4 regions of the Phreatobacter sp. GW821-FHT04C01 genome follow, and region 3 is predicted to be linked to each of the others. Evidence: riboswitches for the same ligand, from Rfam matches in the RefSeq annotation. Region 3 holds a riboswitch; each other region holds the start of a gene.
The links. Region 3 has a riboswitch for cobalamin ahead of metE (5-methyltetrahydropteroyltriglutamate--homocysteine S-methyltransferase). Riboswitches for the same ligand answer to the same signal wherever they lie in the genome.
Positions count from the first base shown of each region.

Region 1: linked by a shared signal. The riboswitch ahead of cobW (cobalamin biosynthesis protein CobW) and the one ahead of metE (5-methyltetrahydropteroyltriglutamate--homocysteine S-methyltransferase) in region 3 are both predicted to bind cobalamin.
Region 2: linked by a shared signal. The riboswitch ahead of AC07WJ_RS18740 (TonB-dependent receptor plug domain-containing protein) and the one ahead of metE (5-methyltetrahydropteroyltriglutamate--homocysteine S-methyltransferase) in region 3 are both predicted to bind cobalamin.
Region 4: linked by a shared signal. The riboswitch ahead of AC07WJ_RS17950 (TonB-dependent receptor) and the one ahead of metE (5-methyltetrahydropteroyltriglutamate--homocysteine S-methyltransferase) in region 3 are both predicted to bind cobalamin.

Region 1 is NZ_JBWKTP010000004.1:426,269-431,537, reverse strand. Features, by position in the region: gene cobN (cobaltochelatase subunit CobN) at 1-1,854, opposite strand, end outside; gene cobW (cobalamin biosynthesis protein CobW) at 1,874-2,923, opposite strand; cobalamin riboswitch at 3,182-3,366, opposite strand; gene cobU (bifunctional adenosylcobinamide kinase/adenosylcobinamide-phosphate guanylyltransferase) at 3,431-3,949, shown strand; gene cobO (cob(I)yrinic acid a,c-diamide adenosyltransferase) at 3,958-4,569, shown strand; gene AC07WJ_RS17860 (pentapeptide repeat-containing protein) at 4,887-5,269, shown strand, end outside.
Region 2 is NZ_JBWKTP010000004.1:605,382-610,650, forward strand. Features, by position in the region: gene AC07WJ_RS18735 (MBL fold metallo-hydrolase) at 1-842, shown strand, start outside; cobalamin riboswitch at 954-1,200, shown strand; gene AC07WJ_RS18740 (TonB-dependent receptor plug domain-containing protein) at 1,335-3,347, shown strand; gene AC07WJ_RS18745 (SDR family oxidoreductase) at 3,464-4,210, shown strand; gene AC07WJ_RS18750 (NAD kinase) at 4,367-5,149, shown strand; gene AC07WJ_RS18755 (response regulator) at 5,223-5,269, shown strand, end outside.
Region 3 is NZ_JBWKTP010000010.1:275,885-281,153, reverse strand. Features, by position in the region: gene AC07WJ_RS30395 (ABC transporter ATP-binding protein/permease) at 1-1,068, shown strand, start outside; gene metE (5-methyltetrahydropteroyltriglutamate--homocysteine S-methyltransferase) at 1,160-3,508, opposite strand; cobalamin riboswitch at 3,612-3,823, opposite strand; cobalamin riboswitch at 3,960-4,172, shown strand; gene AC07WJ_RS30385 (ribonucleoside-diphosphate reductase subunit alpha) at 4,285-5,269, shown strand, end outside.
Region 4 is NZ_JBWKTP010000004.1:443,800-449,068, reverse strand. Features, by position in the region: gene AC07WJ_RS17965 (DUF4180 domain-containing protein) at 1-328, shown strand, start outside; gene AC07WJ_RS17960 (hypothetical protein) at 525-842, shown strand; gene AC07WJ_RS17955 (nitroreductase family protein) at 934-1,593, shown strand; cobalamin riboswitch at 1,989-2,189, shown strand; gene AC07WJ_RS17950 (TonB-dependent receptor) at 2,221-4,407, shown strand; gene AC07WJ_RS17945 (ABC transporter substrate-binding protein) at 4,410-5,269, shown strand, end outside.

The DNA.
Region 1 (5,269 bases), on a different contig from region 3:
CTGGGCCGCGCTATATTCCTCGACGAGATCGCGCAGCAGCGCGGTCTCGCCATGCAGGTCGCTCGCCGCGAGCTCGGGCGGCAGATGGCCGAGCGTGACGGCCCCGAGCCGGCGCTTGGCCGGCGCGGCCTCGCCGGGATCATCGACCACATAGGGATAGATGACCGGCAGGGCGCCCATGGCGATCTTCGGCCAGCAGGCGCCCGACAGCGCCACCGCCTTGCCCGGCAGCCATTCGGTGGTGCCGTGCGTGCCGAGATGGATCAGCGCGTCGATGCGCTCACCAAGCCGCAAGCCACAATAGAAGGCGAGATAACCGTGGCCGGGAGGCCGGTCGGGGTCGTGATAGGCAAGCTTGCGGTCGGGTCCGGCGTCGCGCGCCGGCTGCAGGGCAAGATGCAAATGGCCCAGCACGCGGGCCCGGAACCGAAAAGCGCCATCCTGGAAGCTCGGATCGTCCTGCGGTGCGCCATGCGCCGCGAACAGCGCCTCGCGGGCCACCTCGGGCAGGGCTGCGACGAAAGCCTCGTAGGTGTCGAGCGGCACGCCGAACCCGGCCTCGCCATCGACCAGCAAAGGCATCAAGGCCGCTGGCGCCGGACAATCGCCGACGGTGTAGCCGGCATCCGCCAGCAGGCCGTGAATGACCGCGACACTCTCAGGCGTATCGAGGCCGACGGCGAAGCCCGCCCGGCCGCCGCGCGCCGGATAGTCGGAGAGCACCAGGGCGAGCCGCCGCTCGGCGGCCGGCTTCTGGCCGAGCGTCACCCAGGCCCGCGCCAGATCGGCCAGCGCCGCGACGCCGTCCTCGTCCGGAACCAGCCGGCGGCTGACGAGGCCGGTGGCGGCATCCGTGAACTCCTGCTTGAAGCCGACCGCGGCACCGGCGAGCCGGCCGTCGAATTCCGGCAAGGCGACCTGCATGGCGAGGTCAACGGCCGAAAGCCCGCGCGGCGAGGCAAGCCAGGCCTCGCGCGGATTGCCGACCGGCATGGCTTGCAAGACCGGGCAATCCGCGCCGTCGAGCACGAAACCGTCGCCGTCACGGGCGGAAAAGGCGGTCGTGGCGACGATGACCGCCGGCTTGCGGGCCGCGATCAGCATTTCGAGCGCGGCGGTCGCCGGAGCATCCTTCAGGCTGGTCAGCGCGATCACCAGGGCCGCCAGGCCACGCGCGTTCAAGGCGTCGCGGAGCGCCGCCGCGATGTCGGTATCACCCGACGTCACGCTGGAGCGATAGACCAGCACCAGGGCGAAAGGCCGGTCAGCCGGGCAGGCGGCAAGCGCCGCGGACCAGGCCTCCGGCCCCTTGGCGGCCGACCAGGCGAACAAGGCGGGCAGGGGCACGGCCGGTTCGGCGGCGACCCGCGGATCGAGACAGGAGGCGATCCGGCCGAGCAGCCGGCGCATGTTGTCGGCGCCGCCGCCAGCCTGGAAATAACGGATGAGGTCGCCGGCGGCCGTGGCATCGACGGTGTTGTAGGCGGCCAGGCGTTCGTCGCCGCGATCGTCGCCCGGCAGCACCGCCAGCGGAATGCCCGCCGCCCGGCAGGCGGCATGCAACTGGTCGAGCCCGTATCGCCAGTAGTCGAGCCCGCCGAGCAGGCGCACCAGGACGAAGCGCGAGCCGATGACGGTCTTCTCGACATAGAGATCGACCGACAGCGGATGCCTCAGCTGGCGCAGGCTCGCGAGCCTGACGGCCAGATCGGGCATCGCGCCTGCCGCCGCCGACAGCGCCGTCAGGTCGCTGTCGGCGAAGCTGAGCACCACCAGGTCACCGGGCGGCTGGCCGAGGTCGACAGCGCGGTCGGCCTCGTCAAGCGTCACGGTGGTGGCGGGCAGGATGTGCATGGCCGGTCCGCGTACGGGTTCAGCCGTTGAGCGCGGCTTCGACCGCGGCGCGGTCGAAGCCCTTCAGCCCGATCGCCACGATCCGGCCCTGGCGGCTTTCGCCCGCCGTCCAGGCCCGGTCGTAGTGATGGGCGATGCGGCGGCCGACACCCTGGACAACCAGCCGCATCGGCTTGTCACCGACCGAGGCGAAGCCCTTCAGGCGCAGGACGCCGGCGGCTTCCGCCGCCTTGGTGACCCGGGCGGCGAGGATCTCGGGCGCCCCGACGGCTTCGATCGCGAAGGAATGGCTCTCGAAATCGTCGTGGTCGTGGTCCTCCTCGGTCTCGTGATGCGAGGGCCGGCCGGCAAGGTCGGTTTCGGCGGCGGCGCCGAGCCCGACCACCAGGGCCGGCTCGACCTTGCCATGGGCGGTCTCGACGATCTTGATCGCCTTCGGCAGATGCGCCTGGATCTCGGCCTTGACCCGGTCGCGGGTCGCCTGGTCGATGGCGTCGCTCTTGTTGAGCAGGATCAGGTCGGCGCAGAGGATCTGGTCCTCGAACACCTCTTCCAGCGGATTGTCGTGATCGACCGCGCCATCTTGCGTGCGCTGGGCGGCCAGCGCCTCCGAGTCGTCGGCAAAGGTGCCGTCGGCAACGGCTGGACCATCGACCACGGCGATCACGCCGTCGACCGTGACGCGGTTGCGGATCGCCGGCCAATTGAAGGCATTGACCAGCGGCTTCGGCAAAGCGAGGCCGGAGGTCTCGATCAGGATATGGTCGGGCGGCGAGGCCCGGTTCAGCAGTTTTTCCAGCGCCGGAATGAAATCGTCGGCGACCGTGCAGCAGATGCAGCCGTTCGGCAGCTCGACAATGTCTTCCGCCGTGCAGCCGCTGATGCCGCAGCCCTCGATGAACGAGCCGTCGAAGCCGATATCGCCGAATTCGTTGACCAGGACGGCGAGCCGGCGGCCGCCATTGTTTTCCAGGAGATGGCGCACCAGCGTGGTCTTTCCGGCGCCGAGAAAGCCGGTGACGATGGTGCAGGGGATTTTGGCCAGGGAGGTCGGGTTCGGCTGGGTCATGATGGGTCCGTGATCAGGCAGGCTTTAAGGAATAAGCGGGCGCGCAAACGATCCCGCGGTTCGGCATCCGGCGGTCGCGCGGTTCAGGCGCCCGGTGGCCGGAGCGGCAACGGGGGACGAGCGGCAAGGGGTTTTCGGGATCTGGTCACGGCATACTCCGTCTGGCAGCCGGCTCACGCCGGAAACGCTCCCAAGGACGAAGCCGGGCGCGGAACGCCCGGACCGGTTGCCATCGAAACACCCCGCTCGATGGGCCCATGAGAAGCACTGGTGACGGCAGGTCTCCTGGCTCACGGGTCCAAACTTTCGGCCGCCTTCCCGGGATCTTGCGCCCAGTGGCTTGTGGCTTCGGTTCGCCGTTTACAGTTGCGGGGGCAGCCGTGGCGTCGCACCACGTTCCCTTTTCACCTCGTCTGAGAGGCACCGTCGGGATTTAGCACTACCGGCGCGCCCGCCGATTTGCAATGGATGCGGCCCCCGACTCCCCAGGCGAGCCCATAGGTCCTTATGCCGAGCCCGACCCGATCCGTGACCCTGGTGCTGGGCGGCGCGCGTTCCGGCAAGAGCCGCTACGCCGAAGGCCTGATCGAGGCGCAGCCGGCGCCCTGGCGCTATGTCGCGACGGCGCAAGCCTATGACGACGAGATGCGCGCGCGCATCGCCGAGCATCGCGCCCGCCGCGGCGACGGCTGGCAGACCGTCGACGCGCCCCTCGATCTCGTCGGCGCCATCGCCGGGGCGCCCGCCGGCATGCCCATCCTGGTCGATTGCCTGACGCTCTGGCTGACCAATCTCATGCTGGCCGAAGCCGATATCGCCGCCGCGCGTGCCGCCCTCGCCGAAGCCTGCCGGCAGGCAAAGGGCCCGCTGGTGCTGGTGTCCAACGAGGTCGGGCTCGGCATCGTGCCCGACAATACGCTGGCCCGCCGGTTTCGCGACGAGGCCGGGCGGCTGCACCAGGAACTTGCCGATGACGCGAGCCATGTGGTCTTCATGGTGGCGGGATTGCCGATGATCGTGAAATGAGGCCGAGCATGTCTGATGAAACCGCGGAGGCCGAGCGCCATCGCGCCAAAATGGCCAAGCGCAAGGCGGTGCAGGATGCCGAGGTTGCCTCCAAGACCCTCGAAAAGGGCCTGCTGATCGTCAATACTGGCCCCGGCAAGGGCAAGTCGACGGCCGCCTTCGGGCTGATCCTGCGCGCGCTCGGCCATGGCTGGCGGGTCGGCGTCGTGCAGTTCATCAAGGGTGCCTGGTCGACCGGCGAACGGGAAGCGCTTTCCGTGTTCGGCGACCGGATCGCCTGGCACAGCATGGGCGAAGGCTTCACCTGGGAAACCCAGGACAAGGCCCGCGACATCGCCGCCGCCGAACGCGCCTTCGCCAAGGCCCGCGAGTTGATGGCCGACGAGACCATTGGGCTGGTGGTGCTGGACGAGCTCAATATCGCCTTGCGCTACAACTATCTGCCGCTCGCCGACGTGGTCGAGACGCTGACCGGCCGTCGGCCCGGCCTGCATGTCGTGGTCACCGGCCGCAACGCCAAGCCGGAGCTGATCGAAGCCGCCGACCTGGTCACCGAAATGACCCTGGTGAAGCATCATTTCGCCCAAGGCGTGAAGGCCCAGGCGGGAATCGAGTTCTAGCGTTCCGTGGCGGTGATTATGATGGCTTGATTGCCGCAAGCAGATGAATGGGTGGATGCCCGGGTCACGCCCGGGCCAGACGAAGCGGTGCGAACATAGGAAAGCGATGCCAAGTCGTCATCGTCGCGCTCTCTCCGTCTTGGCCGGGCTTGTCCCGGCCATCCACGAATTCGGCCCTTCACGATCGCAAATCCTGAGAAAAATGTCGCCTGATCCATCCGGTCAAAGAGTCATGATCGCTGCGACGAAACATTAGCCGCCATGACATCGAACGCCCCCTGTCGTCGCGCTTCAACTGAATGAGGTTGGCCGCCCCCATGGCCCGTGCTTCCCCTGAGAGCCCCGCACCCACCCGCATCGAAGGCAGCTCGCCGTCACGCGCGGAATTGGCGGCATTTGTTTCGGCCGGCCGGCCGGTGATCCTGGCCCATTGCGATCTCGAAGGCGTCGACCTGTCCGATCTCGACATGACGGAGTGGCGCTTCGAGGCGAGCGTTCTCAAGCGGACCAACCTGACCGGCGCGACGCTCGAAACCGCGGCCTTCGTCGGGTGCAAGGGGGCCTTCGCCAATTTCACCGGCGCCAGACTCACCGAGGCGGTGTTCCAGTCGAGCGATTTCAACAATGCGATCTTCGCCGGCGCATCGCTCTCGCAGGCGGCCTTCACCGGCTGCAAGCTGACCGGCGCCGATTTCAGCCA
Region 2 (5,269 bases), on a different contig from region 3:
ACAAGGTCGGCGACATCACGGTGACCGCGATCAATGACGGCTTCGCGCTCCGGCCGCTCGAGGGCTTCGTTCGCAATGCGCCGCTGGCCGACGTGCAGGACGCCATGCGCAAGTCGTTCCTGCCGACCGACGCGTTCCAGAACACCTTCACCACGCTGGTGGTGCAGACCGGCGGCAAGCTGGTGCTGATCGATACCGGCAACGGCGATTCGGGCGCGCCGACCAGCGGCGCCTGGATGCGCAATTTCCGCGCCGCCGGTTTCGATCCGGCGCAGGTCAATGCGGTCGTCATCAGCCATTTCCATGGCGACCACATCAACGGGCTCAGGCTGAAGGACGGCACGGCGGTGTTCGCCAATGCCGAGATCAGCGTGCCGGCGCCGGAATGGGATTTCTGGATGTCGGACGAGCGCATGGGCCAGGCGCCCGACGGCATGCGCGGCGGCTTCCAGAACGCGCGCCGGGTGTTCCAGCCGATCGCCGCGCAGGTGAAGCGGTTCACGCCGGGCGCCGAGGTGGCGCCAGGGGTGACCTCGTTCGCCGCGCACGGCCATTCGCCCGGCCACACCATTTTCGGCATCGCCTCGGGCAATGCCAAATTCACCTTCGTCGCCGACATCACCAGCCACCCGGCGCTGTTCGTGCGCAATCCCGACTGGTCGGCGGTGTTCGACCAGGATGCCGACATGGCGCGGGCGACGCGCCGGCGCGTGCTCGACATGGTCGCGACCGAGCGCACCCAGGTGCATTTCTATCACGCCCCCTTCCCCGCCACGGGCTTCATCGCCAAGGACGGCAACGGCTTCCAGTTCGTGCCGGTGCAGTGGAGCCAGTCGGTCTGACCGTTTGGCGCGACCGAAAAGCCCGTCCCGGCCGACAGGCCGGGGCGGGTCGCCTGTTTTCGGTGGAACGCCTTGCTTCCGTCGATTGACAAAATGCCGACGAGTCCGCCTCCTGGCCGGACTCGCGACGGCGGCCATCGCGCAAGCAATGGCCACGGGAATGCGGTGCGTACCGGATCGACGAAAACGGGCCTCCCGGCTCGTCATGGCGATCCGGTGCAAATCCGCAGCTGCCCCCGCAACTGTGAGCGGCGAGCCGGTTCCTGAATGCCACTGACGGCCGTTATCGGCCCTCGGGAAGGCGGAGCCCCGGCGACGACCCGCAAGCCAGGAGACCGGCCGGCGCGACGTCACTGTCCGGGCGTGCGGGATGGCGCGCGCGGGGAGCGGGTATCCGCTTTTTCGGTGACACCTGATGTCGCGGGAGCCGATCGGCTCGTCTTCGAGGCTTGAAGCTTCCGCGATCCCGTGTCCCTCCCGCGGAGATCCGCCATGGCGCAACGCCCGATTCTCAGCCTCGGTTTTTCGGCCCTGATTCTGTCCCTGCCCGGCTGGAGCGCGGCGCGCGCCCAGCAAGCGGCCCAGCCCCCGACCATCCTGCCCGACATCCTGGTCTATGGTGCCAGCACCGTGCCGGTCGAAGCGCCACGCGTCGGTTCGGCGGTCACCGTGATCACCGCCGACGACATCCGCAACCAGGGCGCCCAGGCGCTGCCCGACATATTGCGGCTGGTGCCGGGCGTGGCGATCAGCCAGAGCGGCAGCCGCGGCGGCCTGACCCAGGTGCGCATTCGCGGCGCCGAGGCCAATCACACCCTGGTGGTGGTCGACGGCGTGCCCATCAACGACGTCAACAATGGCGACAGCGACCTGGCCAACCTGCCGGTCGACAATATCGAGCGTGTCGAGGTCGTCAGAGGCCCGCAATCCGGCATCTGGGGCCCGAATGCCCAGTCCGGTGTCGTCCTGATCACCACCAAATCCGGACGCGGGCTGGCCCGGCCGGAGCTCACCGCCCGGCTCGAAGGCGGCTCGTTCGGCACGTTGCAAGGCTCGGTCTCGGCGCGTGGCGCGCAGGGACCGTTCTACGGCGCCCTGTCGGTGTCCGGCCTGCGCTCCGGCGGTTTCGTCGTCGCCCCCGGCACGACGCGGCCGAACGGTTCCGAGATGGGCTCGTTCAGCGCCAAGCTGGGCGTCGACCCGACCGACTGGTTCAATCTCGAGGGCACGCTCCGGATGGTCAGCCGGACCGGCTTCTACAATCCGGCCAACAGCGCCTTCGGCGATCCCAATTATGGCTTCCTGGCCAATGGCGTCGGGCGCGCCACGGCCAATGATTTCCAGGGCCGGATCGTCGGAACGGTCAGCCTGCTGGACGGGCGCTGGATCCAGAAGCTCTCGGCCGACACCTCGCGGCAAAGCACCAATGCCGCGGACAGCTATATCAGCGCGTTCAGCACGCTGGAGCGCCAGGCCTTCTGGTCGCAGACCGAGCGCAGCCGGGCGGAATATCGCTCGGCCTATACGTTCGAGACGCCGGGCTTTTTCGGTGCCCGGCATACCCTCGTCGGCGGCGCCGAGATCGTCCGCGAGCGCTTCCGCTACTATTACGAAAGCGACGGCATGTTCGGGTTCTACAGCAATCCCGGTTTCGCGGGCGCCGGCCAGAACCGCGAGCGCAAAGGCCTCTACGGCGAATATCTCCTGAGCCTGGCGACCGGCTTCTCGCTGTCGACGGCCATGCGCCAGGACTGGAACTCGTCCTTCCGCAACGCCACCACCTGGCGCCTGACGGCGGCCCAGACCTTCGACACCGGCACCAAGCTGCACGCTTCCCTCGGCAAGGGCGTGACCAACCCGACCTTCATCGAGCAGTTCGGCTTCACCAACACCTTTGTCGGCAATCCCAACCTGCGGCCCGAACAGTCGCTCGGCTGGGACGCCGGTATCGAGCAGCGCTGGTTCGGCGACAGGCTGGTCACCGACATCACCTATTTCCGGGCCAATCTGCAGAACGAGATCGTCGGATCCGGAATCACCGTCGAAAACCTGCCATTCGCGACATCGCGCCAAGGCCTGGAGGCATCGGTTACCGCACGGCCGCTCGACTGGCTGCGGATCACCGGCTCCTACACCTATACCGACACGCGTTCGGCCGAGAACACCTTCTCGGGCTATGTGTTCAAAGAGGCGGTGCGCCGGCCGAAACATGCCGCCAGCCTGTCGGCCGTCGCCTCCTTCGCTGAAGATCGCGGCAAGTTCACCGTGACGCTTGCCCATAACGGCACAATGCGCGACCGCTTCTTCGGACCGCTCGGGACGAGCGACGTCTATCTGAGGCCCTATACCTTGCTCGGCGCGCAGCTTTCCTACGACGTGACCAAGAATGCCACCGCCTATATCCGGGGCGAGAACATTTTCGGCCAGCGCTACCAGGACGTCTACGGCTACAATGCCGGCGGCGCGGCGGTCTATGCGGGCCTGCGCGTGCGCCTGGGCGACTGATCCGGGCGGATCTGCACCTGCATACAGTCGACAGTGGCGCCCGTTTCGGCCAGTCTGCCGATGCCATGATCGCGCGGCCAACAGCGCGCCGCCCATTCGCCTATCGGAGGAAACACATGTCGCAGAAGATTGCCGTCGTCACCGGAGCCGGTTCCGGCATCGGGCGCGCCTCGGCGCTGGGGCTCGCCGCTGCCGGCTATGCCGTCGTGGCGGCCGGCCGCCGCCAGGAGGAGCTGGAGAAGACCGTCGCGGCGGCGACCGGCGGCCCGGTCGTCGCGGTGCCGACCGATGTGGCGGACGAGGCCTCGGTCGCCGCCCTGTTCAAGGCGGTCAAGGACCGGTTCGGCCGGATCGACGTCTTGTTCAACAATGCCGGCATGGGCGCGCCCGCGATCCCCATGGATCAGCTGACCGTCGCCCAGTGGAAACAGGTGGTCGACGTCAATCTGACCGGCTCGTTCCTGTGCGCCCAGGAAGCCATGCGGCTGATGCGCGCCCAGTCGCCGAAGGGTGGCCGGATCATCAATAACGGCTCGATCTCGGCCTATGCGCCGAGGCCCTATTCGGCGCCCTATACGGCGACCAAACACGCCATCCTCGGGCTCACCAAGGCGATTTCGCTGGATGGCCGGGCCGACCGCATCGTCTGCTCGCAGGTCGATGTCGGCAATGCCGCGACCGAAATGACCGAGCGCATGACCAATGGCGTGCTGCAGGCGGATTTCTCGGTGAAGGTCGAGCCGCGCATGAACGTCAAGCATGTCGCGGAGGCCGTCGTCCACATCGCCAACCTGCCGCTGGACGTCAACATCCTGACCATGACCGTGATGGCGAACGACATGCCCTTCGTCGGCCGCGGCTGACCGGGCACACGAACCGTGTCGGGATCGGCGCCGCGACGCGGCGCCGATGGCCTGCCATGATCTCGACAAGGCATGCGCCGCGCGTATAGACGAGATTGACATCTGGCGTTGCTAAGCTGCCCTTGCGCCAGCCCCCTCCTCTGCATGACGGCCGCCATGTCGGACCAAGGTCCCGAGCCACACAAGATCGCCTTCGTCGCCTCGCCGGCGCCGGAAGCACAGGCCGCCTTCGCCAGCCTGTCCCAGCGCTATGGCTCGGTCCCGCCCGACGAAGCCGCGGTGATCGTCGCGCTCGGCGGCGATGGCCTCATGCTGCAGACGCTGCACCGGTTCATTTCCACGGGAAAGCCGATCTACGGCATGAACCGCGGCTCGGTCGGCTTCCTGATGAACGAATATGTCGAGGACGGGCTGGTCGAGCGGCTGCTCGCGGCCGAGCGCTCGGTCATCCATCCGCTGGCCATGACCACCATCGACATTCATGGCGAACGCCATGATGCGCTCGCCATCAACGATGTGGCGCTGCTCCGGCAAACCTCGCAGATCGCCAAGCTGCGCATCCTGGTCGACGGGCAGTTGCGCATGGACGAGCTGGCGGGTGATGGTGTCCTGGTGGCGACGCCGGCCGGCTCGACCGCCTATAATCTCTCCGCCAACGGTCCGATCCTGCCGCTGAACACCAATCTCCTGGCACTGACCCCGATTTCGCCCTTTCGCCCCAGGCGCTGGCGCGGTGCGCTGCTGCCCGACCGGGTGGCGGTGCGCATCGAGGTGATGGAGCCGACGCGGCGGCCGGTCAGCGCCACCGCCGACAATGACGAGGTGCGCGAGGTGGCGAGCGTCGATATCGCCATGGACCGGTCGCGCAGCATGGTGCTGCTCCACGATCCCGGTCATTCGCTCGACGAGCGGATCCTGCGCGAGCAGTTCGGCGCATAGCCGGGTGCCATATCCGGCGCGAGGCGGTCAGCCTTAACGCTTCGTTGAGCGGCACGGGCTAAATTCGCCGGCGATGATCCGCATCGACTTCAACCGTCTGCGATTCCTGGTGATTGACGA
Region 3 (5,269 bases):
ATCGGTTTCGACAAGCGGCGCTACGAGGCCGATTTTCGCTTCAGCCTGATGCGCGTTCGTGAAAACGACGAGCAGATCGCCTCGCTCAAGGGGGCCGCCGCGGAGCGGGCCCATCTGAGCCGCGGCTTCCTGCCCGTGCTGGCGAACTGGGCCGCCTATATGCGGCACACCAGGCGGCTCACCTTCGCCACCTCCACCCTTGGCCAGGCCGCGCTCGTCTTTCCGATCATCGTGCTGGCGCCGGCCTATTTTTCGGGCGCGGTCCAGCTGGGCGGCCTGACCCAGACCATGGGCGCCTTCTTCCGCGTCCAGGACGCCCTGTCGCTGTTCACCGAATTCTATCGGCCGCTGGCCGAATACAAGGCGGTGATCGACCGGCTGACCGGCTTTGGACAGGCGATGGCCCTCGCCCCGCGACGGTCGGCGCCCGAGATCGCACGTTCGTCCGCGGGGGATGACGTCGTCATCGCCAATGTCGTTCTGGCCCGCCCGGACGGGACGCCGATCACGGCCGTGCCGTCCCTGACGATCCGGCCGGGCGACAAAGTCCTCGTCACCGGCCTCTCGGGTGCGGGCAAGTCGACCCTCATGCGCGCCATGGCCGGCGTCTGGCCACACGGATCCGGGACGATCACGGTGCCCGCGAAGGCCCGCATGATGCTGCTCACGGCACAGCCCTACCTGCCGATCGGTCCCTTGCGCGACGCGATCGCCTATCCGGCCCCGGGCCATGCCTATGGCGACGAGGCACTTGCCGCGGCCCTGCTTGATGCCGGCCTGCCGACATTCGCCGCTCGCCTCGACGAACAGGACAGCTGGCACAAGATCCTTTCGGCCGGTCAGCAGCAGCGGCTTGCCGTGGCAAGGGCGCTGCTCGGCCGCCCCGACTGGCTTCTGCTCGACGAGGCAATGGCTGGCCTGGAGGAAGAGGCCGTTTGCACGCTCCACGCGGTCATCGACAGGCGATTGCCTGGCGCCACCGTGCTGTCGGCCGGTCACCAGTCCCAGCTCGCCCGCTTTCACGACCGAAGCCTTCATCTGGCGGCGCAGGCCAGGCCTCCTGGCTGAGGGCAAGGCCTCAAGGCCGGGAGCCTGACGACTGCCGCCGCAAGCGAGGGACGCGGCGGCGACGGGCCACCGCGTCCGACACCGGCCCGGCTCAGCGCGCCAGCAAGCGGATCTCCCTGGCCGCCTCGACCATGTTGATCAGCGCCGGACGCACCTCCTCCCACTTGCGCGTCTTCAGGCCGCAGTCGGGATTGATCCAGATCTGCTCCGGCGCAAGGTGCCGACGAGCCTTGCCCAGAAGCTCGATCATTTCGGCAACCGCCGGGATGCGCGGCGAATGAATGTCATAGACGCCGGGACCGATCTCGTTCGGGTAGCGATAGCCGACAAAGGCGTCGAGCAACTCCATCTTCGACCGCGACGTCTCGATCGAGATGACGTCGGCATCCATGGCGCCGATCGCGTCGATGATGTCGTTGAACTCGGCGTAACACATATGGGTGTGGATCTGCGTCCGGTCGGCGACGCCGGCCGCCGACAGCCTGAAGCACTCGACCGCCCAGGCGAGATAGGCCTTCCAGTCGCCCCGGCGCAGCGGCAGGCCTTCGCGGATCGCCGGCTCGTCGATCTGGATGATGCCGATGCCGGCCTGTTCGAGGTCGACGACCTCGTCGCGGATCGCCAGCGCGATCTGGCGGCAGACCTGGTCGCGGGCCAGATCGTCGCGGACAAACGACCATTGCAGCATGGTGACCGGCCCGGTCAGCATGCCCTTCATCGGCCGCGTCGTCAGCGACTGGGCGTAGGACGACCAGCCGACCGTCATCGGCCGCGGCCGTGACACGTCGCCGAAAATGATCGGTGGCCGCACATAACGCGAGCCGTAGCTCTGCACCCAGCCATGCCGGGTGAAAGCATAACCGGACAATTGCTCGCCGAAATATTGCACCATGTCATTGCGTTCGAACTCGCCGTGAACCAGCACGTCGATGCCGATATCCTCCTGCCAGCGGATGGCCGCCTGCGTCTCCTGGCGCAGGAACGCCTCATAGGCGGCGTCGCTGAGCGTGCCCTTGGCATGGGCCGAGCGCGCCTTGCGCACCGCCTCGGTCTGCGGAAACGAACCGATCGTGGTGGTCGGAAACGAGGGCAGCGCAAAATGCGCGTGCTGCAGCCTCTGCCGATCGGCGAAGGAATGCGCGCGGCTCGCCATGGCAGGCGTCACCACGGCAAGCCTTGCCGCGACCGCCGGGTCGTGGATCTTGGTGGAGCTGCGCCGCCGGGCGGATGCCTCGGCCGACGCCGCCAGCACTTCGGCCACGGTGCCACGACCACCGGCCAGCGCGCGGCCGAGCGTCGCGAGCTCGGCCATTTTCTGGGCCGCGAAGGCGAGCCAGTCCTTCAGGTCGGGATCGAGCCCGGTTTCCAGCGCAAGATCGACGGGCACGTGCAACAGGGAACAGGAGGTCGCGATCTCGATGTGATCGGTGCCCCGCCTGGCCACCACCGGCTCGAGCCGGTCGAGCAGACGCGGCAGGTCGGCGCGCCAGACATTGCGGCCGTCGATGATACCGAGCGACAGCACCAGCCCGCGCGGCGCCTTGGCCAGCACCCGGTCGAGTTGGTCGGGCGCGCGGACGAGATCGACATGGAGGCCGGCGACCGGCATGCCGAAGGCCGTATCGAGATTGTTGCCGAGAGCACCGAAATAGCTCGCCAGCATGATCTTCAGGTCGGGCAGCGCGCGTGCGAGAGTCTGGTAGCAGTTGCGCAACGCGAGGCGCGCGGCATCGTCGAGATCAAGCGCCAGGCAGGGTTCGTCGAGCTGTACCCATTCGGCGCCGTTGGCGGCGAGCCGGCGCAGGATGTCGATATAAACAGGCACCAGGTCGGGCAGCAGGGACAAGGGATCGAAGGCACCGTCCTTGGCCTTGCCAAGCTTCAGATAGGTCACCGGCCCGAGCAGCACCGGACGGGTCTGGATGCCCAGTGCCTGGGCCTCCAGGAATTCATCGAGCGGCTTGGTCGAGGCCAGCGAGAATTCCTGCCCGCGTTCGAATTCGGGCACCATGTAATGATAGTTGGTGTCGAACCATTTGGTCATTTCGAGCGCCGGAACACCTGTCGCCGCAGGGCCGCAGCCGCAGGCCGCCGCGTGGTCCGCGTGCCCGGCCGGTGCCTCGCTGCCGCGCGCCATGGCGAAATAGGTCGCGAGCGCCACCTTGCCGCCGCGCCAGCCGTAGATCTCAGGGATGGCGCCGACCATGACGCTGGTGTCGAGGACGTGGTCGTAAAGCGAGAAATCGTTCGACGGAATGACGGTGACACCTTGCGCCTGCTGCAGCGCCCAGTGGCGCGCGCGGAGATTGGCCGCCGCCGCCAGCAGTTGCGGCCCGTCGATCTTGCCGGACCAATAACCTTCCAGAGCTGATTTCAATTCGCGCCGGGCGCCGATGCGCGGCACGCCGAGAGTGGCAACAGGCAGAGACAGAGACGACATTGGCAAACCCCGTTTGCTGGGGCGAAGGCCAAGCGGCCGCAAGCAGGCTGTCGGGACGCATGGCGTCCCGCTTTGCAAGCGACACACCGGACACCCCGCCCGTGGACGTTATCAGGTCGAGGCAGGTCTCCTGGCTCGCGGGTCAATGCTGCTGTTCGGCCTTCCCGAGACCTTCAGGCCCCAGTGACGCGAGATGAACAGCGGCTCACCGCTTACAGTTGCGGGGGCAGCTCCGGCCTGGCCCTGGGGCGTACCGGATTCCCTCTTAGCTCCGGACCCGGACGGATCCGCAGAACCACGACACCTCCATTTGGCGGCAGCAGGCGAAAAAAGTCAAGAATACATAAGGATATCTTTATGTCGTTAAATGCCTGTGATACCCAGGTCATCGTGTCGGCAAGAACCGCCCGCCGCCAAAACACAATCCATTGACATTGAACGCGAGTCGGCCGCTATATGTAGCGGTCGAGGTTCTCCTGAGTCGCACCGGGAGCTAAGAGGGAATCCGGTGAGATGCCGTTCGCATCGAAGCCGGAGCTGCCCCCGCAACTGTAAACGGCGAGACGCTGTCGAGACGTGTCACTGAGGTCCAGGAGGGCTTCGGGAAGGCCAGACAGCCCGACGACCCGTGAGCCAGGAGACCTGCCCCGACATCTTGAACGTCCACGGGCGGGGTGTCCTGGTGGGTCGCTTGCATCAGCGGGAGGGCGATCGCGCCGTCCTGTTTCCGGCGGCGTCCTTTTGGCCCAAGCCCCCACACTCTCTGGGGTCTGCCGATGTCTCTGTTGATTGAATCCGAAGCCGCGCCGAGCGCTCTTCCGCACACGTCCCTCGCCGCCGCCAGGCCGGCGAGCGAACCGGGCTATCAGGTGATCCGCCGCAATGGCGGCGTCACCCCCTTCGACCCCGCCAAGATCGCGGTGGCGCTGACCAAGGCCTTCCTGGCCGTCGAGGGCACGGGCGCGGCCGCCTCTCGCCGCATCCACGACGTCGTCGGGACGCTGACCGATCAGATCGTCTCCGGCCTGACGCGGCGGGCGGATGCCGGCCGCACGTTCCATATCGAGGATGTCCAGGATCAGGTCGAGCTCGCCCTGATGCGCGGCGAGCATCACAAGGTGGCGCGCGCCTATGTTCTCTATCGCGACGAGCGCGCCCGGGAGCGTGCGCTGGCCGGTGCGCAGGTCGCGTCCGCGCCGGCCAGCGCGCTCAGCATGACCAATGCCGCGGGCGAGCGGGTGCCGCTCGATGCCGACAGGCTCGCCCGCATCGTCCGGGAGGCCGTTTCGGGCCTCGACGGCGTCGATGCCGACGCGGTGATCACGGAGGCCCATCGCAATCTCTATGACGGCATCTCGCTCGACGAGCTGGCGCAAGCGCCCATCCTGGCGGCGCGTACGCTGGTCGAGACCGAGCCGAATTATTCCAAGGTCAGCGCCCGCCTCCTGCTCGACAAATTGCGCCGCGAAGCCCTGAGCTTCGTGTTCAATCGACCGGGGCAGGCGACGCAGGCCGAAATGGCCGAGCGTTACGGCGAATACATGCAAGGTTATGTTCGCGTCGGCATCGCCAATGAACTGGTCGATGCCGAACTCACGCGCTTCGATCTCCCCCGGCTTGCCGCCGCCATCAAGCCCGAGCGCGACCTGCAGTTCGACTATCTCGGCCTGCAGACGCTCTATGATCGCTATTTTCTGCACGTGCGGGGCCATCGGTTCGAATTGCCCCAGGCCTTCTTCATGCGGGTCGCCATGGGGCTGG
Region 4 (5,269 bases), on a different contig from region 3:
CACCGACGGACCAGCCATAGACGATGAGCGGCAGGCGACCGACCTGATCGGCGAGGCCGCCTGGCAAGGCGCGTCCATGCTCGCGATCCCTGCCGCGCGCCTCGGCGCCCATTTCTTTCAGCTCCGCTCGGGCCTCGCCGGTGCGATCGCCCAGAAGGCGGTCAATTATCGGCTGAAGCTCGCCGTCATCGGCGACATCTCGGAGCACCTCGCCGCGAGCAGCGCCTTGCGCGACTGGGTGCGCGAGGCGGAGCGGCGCAACGACCTCTGGTTCGCGCCGAGCCTCGATGACCTTGTCGCGGCGCTCGCCCGGTCCGGACGGGCCTGAGGCGGCCGGAACGGGCCCGGCTGGTTGCGGACACTGGCCGCGCCAGTTTCGAATTGTTCTATTTCTCTTGTAAATCCAATAGCTTGCACATCTCGACATTCGCGCCTATGGCTCTGGCTCGTGCCCCGCCGCGAATGGCTCGCCAGACTGCCCATCGGGCTGGCGAACGCGCTGCCGGCCGCAGGAGATGCCGATCATGCAAGCTGAACCAGGCCTCAAGGACCCGACCGACGCTGCCCGCGCCGAATTCCACCAGACCATCATGGTGGCCTTCTGCAATGCGCTTCGCACCACCCAATTGCCGCCGATCACCGTGCTCGGCCTGGTCGCCATGGCGCTCGGTTCGGTCTATCAGGAGGTCGCGGAGGCCCATCGCGGCGACAATCCCTGTCCCTGCGGCTGGCAGCCCGACGCGAGCGCGGATGTCGAAGCCCTGCAGGCGGCGTTGGCGGCGATGATCCCCTTGCCACAGGTCACCGATCTCCGGCTCATGCAGGCGCTCGGGCGGGCCTGAGTCTCGCAGGATTTCGGCGGCCTCGGCCGCCATACCCCATCGCCGTCCGGACGCCCGACGCGGCGACCGGCGGCCAGCAAAGGCAGACAGCATGGACAACCAGGCGACCAACGCCGTCATGACGCCCGACGGCCCCCAAGGCGGGGCAGGCGAGGCGCTTCTCGCCTTGCTCGAGACGCGCCGGTCGGTCGGCATGACCATGCTGAGCGAACCGGGGCCCAGTGCCGCCGAACTGCAGCGGCTCCTGACCATTGCCGCCCGCGTGCCCGATCACGGTGTCCTCGAACCCTGGCGTTTCATCGTGGTCGAGGGCCAGGCCCGTTCCGACGCCGGCGCCCGCTTCGCCGAACTCTATGCCGCCGAGAACGAGGCGATGGACGCCGAAAAGCGCGCCAAATTCGCCGGCATCATGTCGCGCGTCTTCACCTATGCGCCGGTCATCGTCATCGTCGTCAGCCGCAGCGACGCAGCCGCACGCATTCCCTCCTGGGAACAGGACCTGTCGGCCGGCGCCGCCTGCATGAACCTGCTCACCGCCGCCCATGCGCTCGGCTTCGGCGCGACCTGGCTGACCGGCTGGGCCGCCTATAGCCCCGGCGCCCATGCGCTTCTGGGATTGGTGCCGGGCGAAAGGATCGCCGGCGTCGTCCATATCGGCACCGCCAGGGAGGCGCCCGCCGAACGCAAGCGCCCGGACCTTGCCACGATCACCACCTGGTGGCAGGCGCCGGACGCCGGGCCGGCGGCCTGACGGCACGGCCGAAGCGGCCGCCGATGATCGCCGGGGCGTCGATCGCGCCGCCTCCTGGCTGGGCCGCCCGGGTCTCGACGGCGCTACCTCCACGCATCGTCTTGCCCGGGCCTGTCCCGGGCATCCACGACTTCTCTTGCGGCGGGATGTTTCGCCCCGTGCCGCTGCGGGCATCTTGCCGCGACCGGGTCGCAGCTCCGATGGGATCCGATCTCCACGATCGACCGTGCCGAATTGGTGGATGGCCGGGACCAGCCTGGCCGGGACGAGAATGGCCGGTGAGGGAAGCGCAGGGGATCGACCCAGGCGCCGGGCCAGATCATCCCCCACACTCATCCCGCATCTGCCTGTGCGAAACGGAATGAGGCCGCATTGCGGCAAACGCCTATTTGTGTTTCGTTAAGCGAATCTTCGGTGCTCCCTTCGCAGGGAGTGAAACGGGAATGCGGTGCGTGCTGGTTCAAGCACAAGGCCGCGGCTGCCCCCGCAACTGTAAGCGGATAGCGCTCTTCGACAAACCACTGGCCTTCGGGCCGGGAAGGGGAAGCGGCGCCTGACCCGCGAGCCAGGAGACCGGCCGAGGATCGACTGTAACCCATGCCGGCGGAGGGCCGGAGGAGCCGATCCATGTCCATGTCTTCGCCGCGCGCGGCCGCGCCGGCTATTGCTGTCCTGTTGCTCGCCGGTGCCGCGGCCCCGGCTTTTGCCCAGCAGACCCAGAATACGCCGACCATTCTCGACGAGATCGTGGTGACCTCGACCGGGCGCCCGGAACCGCGCAGCCGCATCACCGGTACCGTTCAGGTCATCGAAGGCGAGCGCATCACCCAGTCGACGGCCCGCTCGGTCACCGAACTGCTCGCCGAGAACGCCGTCGGCTTTTTCTCCGAGTGGACGCCCGGCCAGACCTCGATCAACATCCGCGGCGGCGCCACTGACGGCCAGGGCAAGGATTTCCGCAGCCAGGTCCTGGTGCTGATCAACGGCCGCCGCGCCGGCACCGCCAATATCTCGAAACTGTCGCCGGCCGACGTCGACCGCATCGAGGTCATCCGCGGCCCGGCCTCGGTGATCTATGGCAGCCAGGCGATTGGCGGCGTCATCAACATCATCCTGAAGAACGGCCGCAACACCACCGGCAATTTCGCCGATATCCAGGGCGGCTCCTGGGGCCTCCTGCAGGGCCGCGGCCATGTTGCCGGCCAGAGCAACGGCAACGATTATTATGTCGGCATTTCCGGCGGCCGGCGCGACAGCTACCATTCGGGAGCCGGCGGCGGCCTGATGGCCAATACCCAGTACCAGCGGCTCGGAATCACCGGCGCCTTCGGCCGCCAGATCAACGACAACCACCGCGTCGACGTCACCGTGCGGTCGGACGGCATCTACGATGCCGGTTTCCGCGGCTCGTCCTGGAGCACGTTCAACCGCGACGAACGCACCAATGCCTCGTTCGATTTCGTCTATTCCGGCAAGACCGACACCGATTTCGCCCGCTGGACCGCGCATACCTACCTGGTGTCGGACCGCGACGTGTTCCGCTGGGCGGCGCCCAATTCGGCGACCGTCGCGCAACGCACCCGGCTCGATCTCAACCGCCGCCACCTCGACATCATGGGGCTCCGGTTCCAGCCGATCTTCAACCTCTGGGCCGGCAACGAACTGCTTCTCGGGTTCGACGCCGAGCGCAGCTGGCTCCGCTCGCAGCGCTACCGCGAAAGCGTCAATCCCGCGATCAACCTGGCGCAGGTGTCGCCCCAGGACAACAACCAGACCGACTCGGTCATGGCCTTCTATGCCGAGAACAGCCAGCGCCTGTTCGACGACCGGCTGATCCTGCGTGCCGGTGTCCGCCACACCCGCGGCTCGACCAGTTTCGATACGACGCCGAACCTCGCCAACCAGGCGACCGGAAGCCGCCCTTATGACGCCACCACCTATACGGTCGGCGGCACCTACCGGGCGACCGACTACCTGAGCTTCCGCACCGGCGTGTCCACCGGCTTCCGTTCGCCGACGGCGACCGAACTCGCCGGCAATTACACCGTCCTGGTCGGCACCCAGATCTTCGGCAATCCGAACCTGAAGCCGGAGACCAGCCGCCAGTACGAGGTCGGCGCCACCTTCGCACTGAACGGCTGGAGCCTCGACGCCGCGCTGTTCCAGAACGTCATCTCGAACCGGATCGTCACCAAGCTCCGACCGGGTTCGAGCACCACCTCGGACTATGTCAACAATCCCGGCGACGTGACCGTGCGCGGCATCGAGCTGCAATTCGGCCTCGACGTGCTGCGCGCCTTCTCCGCCCAGGCCAATGGCTGGCACTGGTCGATGACGGCGAATGGCGGCTACAATTTCTTCATGCGCGACGGCGGCGCGGCGGCCACCGCCAACAGCAACCAGGTCGAGCGCATGTATCAGTACCAGGCTGCGATCGGCACGCGTTTCGGCCAGCGCACCGGCGTGGCGATCCCCTGGACGTTTTCCGTCACCGGTATCCTGCGCGGACCGCTCTGGTACAATACCGAGGAGCCCTTGCTGATCCCGGCCGGCGAACCGAATTCCAGCTATATTCACCGGAAGCCGGCCTTCTGGGTGTGGAATGCCCGGCTCGAGGGCGAATTGCGCAAGGGCCTGACCGCCTATGCCGCGGTCAACAATATCTTCAACATCAACCAGCACGCCCTTTTCATCGCGCTCGACCAGCAGCCCTTCATCGGCAATCCGACCAATGCCAATACCAATGGCATCGGCAATATGGGCAATTCCATGCCGGGCCGGGAATTCATCGTCGGCATGCAAGCGAGGTTCTGATCGTGACGGGAAGGGCGGTCCCGGCGGCATGTCTTGGACTGGCGCTCGTGGTCGCGCCGGCCGTCCCCCCGGCTTTGGCGGCGGAGCAGGCCCCCATCGTCGATGCGCTGGGGCGGCGGGTCATGTTCGCGCGGCCGCCGACGCGCCTCGTCACCATCTTCGCCTCGAACACCGAGCTGGTCGCCTCGCTTGGGCTGACCGAACGGATCGTCGGCATCGAGACCTACACCCGTTTTCCGCCTGAGGTGGTCGGCCGCCCCACCGTTGGCGGCCGGCTCGGCTTTTCGGTCGACCGGGTGGTGCGCCAGCGCCCCGACCTCGTGGTCGTCACGCCGGCGCGCCAGGCGGTGAACCAATTGGTCGATCCCATGGAACGGCTCGGCATTCCCATCATCGTGCTGACCCACCGCTCCATTCCCGAGGTCATGGCCAATATCCGGCTGGTTGCCGATGTCACCGGCGTGCCCGACAGGGGCGCGGCGGTGACCGGCGCCTTGCAGGCACGCCTCGACGCGGTGGCCGCCCGCATCGCCGGCAAGCGCCGGCCGCGCATCGTCATGATCACCGGACGGGTTGCCACCGGCATGCTGCTGATCGCCCGCCCCGGCAGCTACACCGCCGATGCGATGGTCGCGGCGGGCGGCGATCTCGCCTTCGACCGGGCCCAGATGCTGTCGCAGGTGTCACCCGAAGCGATCCTGCGCGCCGATCCCGACGTCGTGCTGTTCGCCGGTTCGGCCGCCGACATGCAGGACCTGTTCGGCCGCTCCGGCTGGTCGAGCCTCAGGGCGCTCAAGGAGAAGCGCATCTTCGCGGTATCGCGCGCCGAATTCCTGATTCCCGGGCCGCGCGTGGTCGCCGG